Linked DNA regions of Methylomagnum ishizawai. The protein of the gene in region 1 interacts with the protein of each later gene in a pairwise test. Links are inferred from orthologs where the notes say so. Each region holds a gene or a part of one and is shown in the gene's direction. Other genes may lie near its edges. The genes, in order: murG and B9N93_RS20300.

Evidence for each region.
Region 2: the proteins of murG (region 1) and B9N93_RS20300 interact in binary tests that used the Escherichia coli proteins (3 or more experiments, as listed by UniProt). The link is inferred for Methylomagnum ishizawai from one-to-one orthologs.

Annotation. Positions count from the first base shown.
Region 1 is NZ_FXAM01000001.1:613,180-616,496, reverse strand. The notes cover bases 319-3,317. They hold murG (undecaprenyldiphospho-muramoylpentapeptide beta-N-acetylglucosaminyltransferase), read left to right. Parts: upstream 319-1,270; coding sequence 1,271-2,365; downstream 2,366-3,317. Other genes in these bases: murC (UDP-N-acetylmuramate--L-alanine ligase), read left to right, coding at 2,362-3,317; ftsW (putative lipid II flippase FtsW), read left to right, coding at 319-1,286. Outside these bases: murD (UDP-N-acetylmuramoyl-L-alanine--D-glutamate ligase), read left to right, coding at 1-90; more of ftsW, read left to right, coding at 87-318. UniProt on the Escherichia coli protein: Cell wall formation. Catalyzes the transfer of a GlcNAc subunit on undecaprenyl-pyrophosphoryl-MurNAc-pentapeptide (lipid intermediate I) to form undecaprenyl-pyrophosphoryl-MurNAc-(pentapeptide)GlcNAc (lipid intermediate II).
Region 2 is NZ_FXAM01000001.1:4,506,665-4,509,798, forward strand. The notes cover bases 164-2,979. They hold B9N93_RS20300 (TrmH family RNA methyltransferase), read left to right. Parts: upstream 164-1,046; coding sequence 1,047-1,913; downstream 1,914-2,979. Other genes in these bases: B9N93_RS20290 (hypothetical protein), read left to right, coding at 164-389; B9N93_RS20295 (hypothetical protein), read left to right, coding at 502-876; B9N93_RS20305 (SHOCT domain-containing protein), read right to left, coding at 2,810-2,979. Also shown: more of B9N93_RS20290, read left to right, coding at 153-163; more of B9N93_RS20305, read right to left, coding at 2,980-3,134.

The DNA of each region.
Region 1 (3,317 bases):
GCCCCGGCCTGCGCCAGCTTGGACCAGTACAAGGATTATCAAGAACGCGGGCGGATGTTCGCCGAAGCGGTGCGAGGTTTGCTGCCATGAAAACACGGGTCGCGGTGCGTAGCCAAGGCATGGTCTTGCAATGGGGCGATAAGCGCTTCTATCTGGATACCTTGTTGCTGCTGGCGTCTTTGGGCTTGCTGCTGTTCGGCTATGTCATGGTGGCTTCGGCTTCCCTGCACCTCGGCGACAAGATGTCCCAGGACAGCTTTTATTTTCCGCGCCATCAGCTTTTGCATATCGGGATGGGACTCGCGACCGGCCTGATCGCCGCCTCCGTCAAGCTGGAGACTTGGAAGAACAACTCCATGCTCCTGTATTTGTTCGGGTTGGTGTTGTTGGTCCTGGTATTGATTCCCGGCATCGGCAAGATGGTGAACGGCAGTTACCGCTGGATCAGCCTGCTCGGAATCCGCATCCAGGTCTCGGAAGTGTTCAAGCTGATCGCCGCCATCTATGTGGCGAGTTTCATCGACCGCCATCTGCCCCTGGTACGCAATTCCATCCAGGGCATGATCCGCCCGCTGGGGCTGCTTTCGGTCGCCGCCCTGCTGCTGCTGAAAGAACCCGATTTCGGGGCTACCGCCGTGGTGATGGCGACGGCCTTGGGGATGTTGTTCCTGGCCGGGGCCAAGCTCTGGCAATTCGGCCTTTTGATCGGCACCGTGGTCGGCGCGGGCGTCCTGCTCATCATGACCGCCGCCTACCGCTTGAAACGGGTGATGAGCTTTGTCGATCCCTGGGACGATCCTTTGAACAGCGATTTCCAATTAACCCAGGCGCTCATCGCCTTTGGCCGCGGTGAATGGAACGGCGTGGGCCTGGGTTCCAGCATCCAGAAGATGTTCTATTTGCCCGAAGCTCATACCGACTTCCTGTTCTCGGTGATCGGCGAGGAACTGGGCTTGGTCGGCACCACGGCGGTGATCTTCCTATTCATGGTGATCGTGTGGCGGGCTTTCGTCATCGGCCAGTTGGCGGAACGGGCAGGCATCCGCTTCGCGGCGTTCCTGGCCTATGGCATCGGCATCTGGTTCGGGCTGCAAGCCTTCATCAACATGGGCGTGAACATGGGACTTTTGCCCACCAAGGGCTTGACCCTGCCCCTGATGAGCTATGGCGGCGGCAGCATGATGGTGATGTGTTCGGCGCTGGCGATCCTGTTCAGGATACGCAGCGAGGCCATCGAAACTTGGTCCGGTACCCCCAAGGTCAGGTCCACATGGGCACGCGCATAATGATCCTGGCCGGCGGGACCGGCGGACATGTCTATCCGGCGCTGGCGGTGGCCCGCGAGCTGTTGGACGCGGGCCACGACGTGGTGTGGATGGGCACGCGCACCGGACTCGAAGCCCGCGTGGTGCCTGCCGCCGGGATTCCGATGGAATGGCTATCGGTCTCGGGCCTCCGGGGCAAGGGCTGGCGCGGCAAGCTGACCGCGCCGTTCATGTTGCTGCGGGCGTTCCGGCAGGCGCTGGGCATCCTGCGCCGGGTCAAACCGGATGCGGTGCTGGGCATGGGCGGTTTCGTGTCGGGACCGGGCGGATTGTTGGCACGGATGCTGGGCATTCCCTTGGTCTTGCACGAACAAAACCGCATCCCCGGCACCACCAACCGTTGGCTGGCCCGCCGGGCCAGCGTGGTGCTGGAAGCCTTCCCGGACAGCTTCCCCGCCAAGATCAGGGCGCGTTGCGTCGGCAATCCCTTGCGCCGGGAAATCGTGGCGGGCGGGGCAACGCCGCCGCGTGAGGCTGCGGCAGCCCTCCGCATCTTGATCGTGGGCGGCAGCCTGGGCGCGAAAGCCCTGAATGAAGCCGTGCCGGAAGCCTTGGCCCAAATTGGCCTGCCCGTCGCAATCCACCATCAAACCGGCGCGGCGCTGCGCGAGGCAACCCAAGCCCTGTATGCCCGCCATGGACTCCCGGCCCAGGTCGATGCCTTCGTCGAAGATATGGCCGCGGCCTATGTCTGGGCCGACCTCGCCATTTGCCGGGCAGGCGCGATGACGGTGAGCGAACTCGCGGCGACCGGGGTACCGGCGATCCTGGTGCCCTATCCCCACGCCATCGACGATCATCAAACCCAGAATGCCCGCTATCTGGCCGACGCCGGAGCCGCCGTCCTATTGCCGCAAACCGAATTGAACCCGGAGCGGCTCGCCGCCGAACTCAAGGCGCTGCTCGACGACCCGGCCCGCTTGGCCACCATGAAAACCCAAGCCATCGCGCTGGCCCGGCCCGAAGCCGCCCGCGTGGTCGCCGCGATTTGCCTCGAAGCCACCCATCACACTCCCCAACCCTGCGCCACGACCCGATGAAACTGACCGAACAAATCGCGGGACAATACGGCATGAGCCGCCTGCGCCGCATCCACTTCGTAGGCATCGGCGGCACCGGCATGAGCGGTATCGCCGAAGTCCTGCTCAACCTGGGCTACGCAGTCTCCGGCTCCGACCTGGGCGAGAACGCCAGCACCCGCCGCCTCGCCAGCCTGGGAGCCAAGGTTTATCAGGGCCACGCGGCCGGACAGGTCAGCGACGCCGAGGTCGTGGTGGTGTCCAGCGCCGTCAACCGCGCCAATGTCGAGGTCGATGCCGCCTGCCGCCAGAAAATCCCGGTCATCTCCCGTGCCGAGATGCTGGCCGAGCTGATGCGCTTCCGCTATGGCATCGCCGTGGCCGGCACCCATGGCAAGACCACCACCACCAGCCTCACCGCCAGCGTGCTGGCCGAAGCCGGGCTCGACCCCACCTTCGTGATCGGCGGCAGGCTCAACAGCGCAGGCACCAACGCCCAGTTGGGCCAGGGTTCCTACCTCGTGGCCGAGGCCGACGAAAGCGACGCCTCCTTCCTGTATCTGCAACCCATGATCGCCGTGGTCACCAACATCGACCGCGACCACATGGAAACCTATGGCGGCGACTTCGGACGCCTGAAAGACACCTTCATCGAATTCTTGCACCATGTGCCGTTCTACGGGCTGGCCGTGCTGTGCATCGACGACCCTGGCGTCCGCGAAATCCTGCCCCTCATCAGCAAGCCGATGAAAACCTACGGCTTCGGCCCCGAGGCCGATGTCCGCGCCGTCGAGGTGCGGCAAGAGGGCTTGCGGAGCCGCTTCACCGTGCTGCGGGCCGGGCACGAAGGTTCGTTCGAGGTCACGGTCAACCTGCCGGGCCGCCATAACGTGCTGAATTCCCTGGCCGTGATCGCCGTCGCCAGCGAACTCGGCATCGACGAAGCCACCATCCAACGGGCCTTGAGCAGCTT
Region 2 (3,134 bases), 3.9 Mb from region 1 along the record:
AACGCCATACGCGGCCACGGCGGAAATCTTGGAAGGCGGCCTCATCGCGTTGGGCGATCCGGTGATTCCCTGGCGGGCCGATATTTGCCCGGATTGAATCCGCGCCGGTTCCATAATCAGGCTTTTTAAGAAAGCAGTGTTGATAACAGGCCATGAAAAACTTCATGATCCTGGCGGTTTCGACCGTCCTGGTTTCCGGATGCGCCACCTTTGTCAAGGGCGGCGAGGAATATTTATCGGAAGATTATTATTTGAAGCGGGAGGCCGAGCTACAAAAGGCTTACGACGCCTGCCTCAAACGTACCGGCAACGACGAAGCCAAGTGCAAGCCGGAAAAGGACGAGCTATTGCAGCAACAGGAATGGAACGAGATGGAGGAAAGCGGTTGATTAAGCCGGACGCGCCATTCCGTATACCGTTTTTTCAAACCCGGACCCGCTCCACCCGGCCCCCCGATCAAGCCGCGTGCTTGGCTCGGCCAAAACCCTTGGAAATACCCGCATGAGCTATCAATCCAGCTTGGTCAAACTGGCGATAAAGCTGACCCCGACCCCGATGATCCTATGGGTCGCCAACAAGGTCTTGAAGGATATCGCCGAGTTGAGATATTTCCATTTCGATATCGATGCGCGGAAACTCTATGTCGAAATACAACTGCTGGGCGAATCGGAGACGATAGAGATTTTCCTGGAAGGATTCCATATGGCGCATGAACAAACAGCCTATCGGATTGTGATCGAACAGGCCCGCTCCAACCGGCTGTGGTTGGGCAACCTGTTGTCGCGCTTCACCGGAAAAGCCTGGAAAATCCCGGAAATACCCCAATACGCACACCAGATGAAACTCCTCGCGGAAGTCATGGCCCCACGGGGCTAGGCCGGGCGGCCTTGGGGTTCGGACTCCGGTTGGCGGGCGGCTTGGATTAGAATAAGCCCCCTTTGACTTCCGATCCGTGTAATCCCGTGTCCAAACCGACCCAACCTCCCCGAACCCGCCGCAAACCCGCCACAAACCCGAGCCATCCCCCCTTCCCGTCTAGTCCCCGGTTGGAAGCCCCGCCCGACGGCCCCGCCCAGGAACGCACCCTCAAGATCGCCGGTCTCCCCGCCGTCGCGGCTTTGTTCAAGCGCGAGCCGGAGCGGGTGCTGCGCTTGTTCTACGAGGACCGCATGGTGCCCAAGGTCGGCGATTTCTGCGCTTATCTCGCCCGCTCGCACCGGCCCTACCGCTTGGTGGATGGCGAGGAACTGGCCCGCGTGGCCGGGACCGTGCTGCATGGCGGCATCGTGGCCGTGGTCGAACCGCGCCCGCTGGTGGAACCCGATCCCGAGGCGGTGCGGACCTGGGCCGGGGCCGGGGAATCCTTGTTCATCCTGGACGGCGTCGGCAATCCCCATAACCTGGGAGCCATCGCCCGCAGCCTGGCTTTCCTGGGCTTCCGGCACCTGCTGATTTCCGACCATCCGGCCCAGGCGGGTTTGTCGGAAGCAGCCTACCGGGTGGCCGAGGGCGGGCTGGAATATCTGAGCATCCATCGTGTCCCGCGCCTGCCCCTGTGGCTGAAGCGCATCGGACGGGAATACCGGGTGGTGGGCACGGCCTTGGCGCGGGGCGGCGTGCCGGTCGAAGCCCTGCGCGGGGACGACCCGCGCCCGGTGGCCCTGGTTCTGGGCAACGAGGAGGACGGCCTTCCGCCCGCGACCTTGGAAGCCTGCGAAGCCATCGTCACCCTGCGCGGTTCCGGCGCGGTGCAATCGTTGAATGTCGCCGCGACCGCCGCGATCCTGGCCTACGTCCTGCGGACCGCGCCGAAGCCCCCGACCACGGGACCGGCCCGCGCCCCGCGCAAAACCCCGCCGCCGGGCCGTCCATCCCGACCCGCCATCCGCCGGACAAAAAAAGACCCACTTTGAGGGTGGGTCGTCAAGCGAGGAGGAATGAGAGCGAACAGGACATCAGGAGTCGGACGAGGGCTTGCCCGGATAGTTGTTGCGCAGGAACCGGATCGTTCCGCCTATCGTGCCGACGAAAGCCAGGATCAAGATCAGTTCAAGGGTGGTCATGGGAGGAACCCGTGAAGCTGTTAAGTTGGATCACAGTCTAATACTTTCCAAATCAACCACAATCCCAGTCTTAATCGCATATCTGTTGATTTTAATGAAACAATGACTTCATCGGTCGTCGAGGCGGGGTCGGGACCATGGCGGGAAGGTGGCAAGCCTGGGCCGCTGTTTGGCTGTGGGGCATCCCCTATGCCGCCACGCGACGCCGCGACAGCGGGCGGAAAAGCCGCGCTACTGATCCGTTTGAAACGCGAGCGATTGAATTGTCAGGACGGAGCGGAGGCGATGCGGCGGACCGCCAGATTGTGTGGCGGTTGGCGGAAGCTTGAGCGGGGCGGTGGCGGTAGGGCATGGATCAAGGTGAGGCAAATGCCTCATAAACCCCTGTGATAACCTGCATAAAGTATTCTAATAACCTTCGCCAAAAATGCGTCAATCTGTCGCATTGCAGCAAATAGGGTTTTAAATTAATCTGTAACCACTCTCCGGTTTTCTAGTATCGATTGGTTTAGGAGCCGTTGTGAGTGCGTTAACATACCTCCTCATTCCGGCGGGACCCCATACGATGGCGTCCCGTTTTTTTATGCCCGTCGATGTGGGCGACAAGCTGCAATCCGCATCCAACTTGTTGATCCACATGAATTATACCCTCCAGCTTGGTCCGGTACCGGTCCGGCCCCAGGTCTCTTTTTGCGGGTATATCGAATAATCCGTCGCCACGGGCGGTGGAATATCCGGGCGGAATTTCAAATCCGGTTCAGCAATTCCGCTTTCTTGGCGGCGAATTCTTCCTCCGAAAGGATGCCTTTGGCCTTGAGTTCGGCCAGGCGCTCGATTTTGGCGAAGATATCGTCCTCGTTTACAAACGGCGGCGGGGAGGCCGGCGCGTAGGACGGAGCGGGTGGGGGTGGGGGCGGGACCGCGCCCGGATCGGGGACGACCGGCAGGTCGGCGATCCTGATCGTGCCCCACTGGCTGGTAAAGGTCAGGGACGCATCGGAACCTTGTTGTTGGCCCACGCCCCAAATCTCGTGGTTCAGGGTGTCGTAGACCGTGACTCGCCCGTCGATG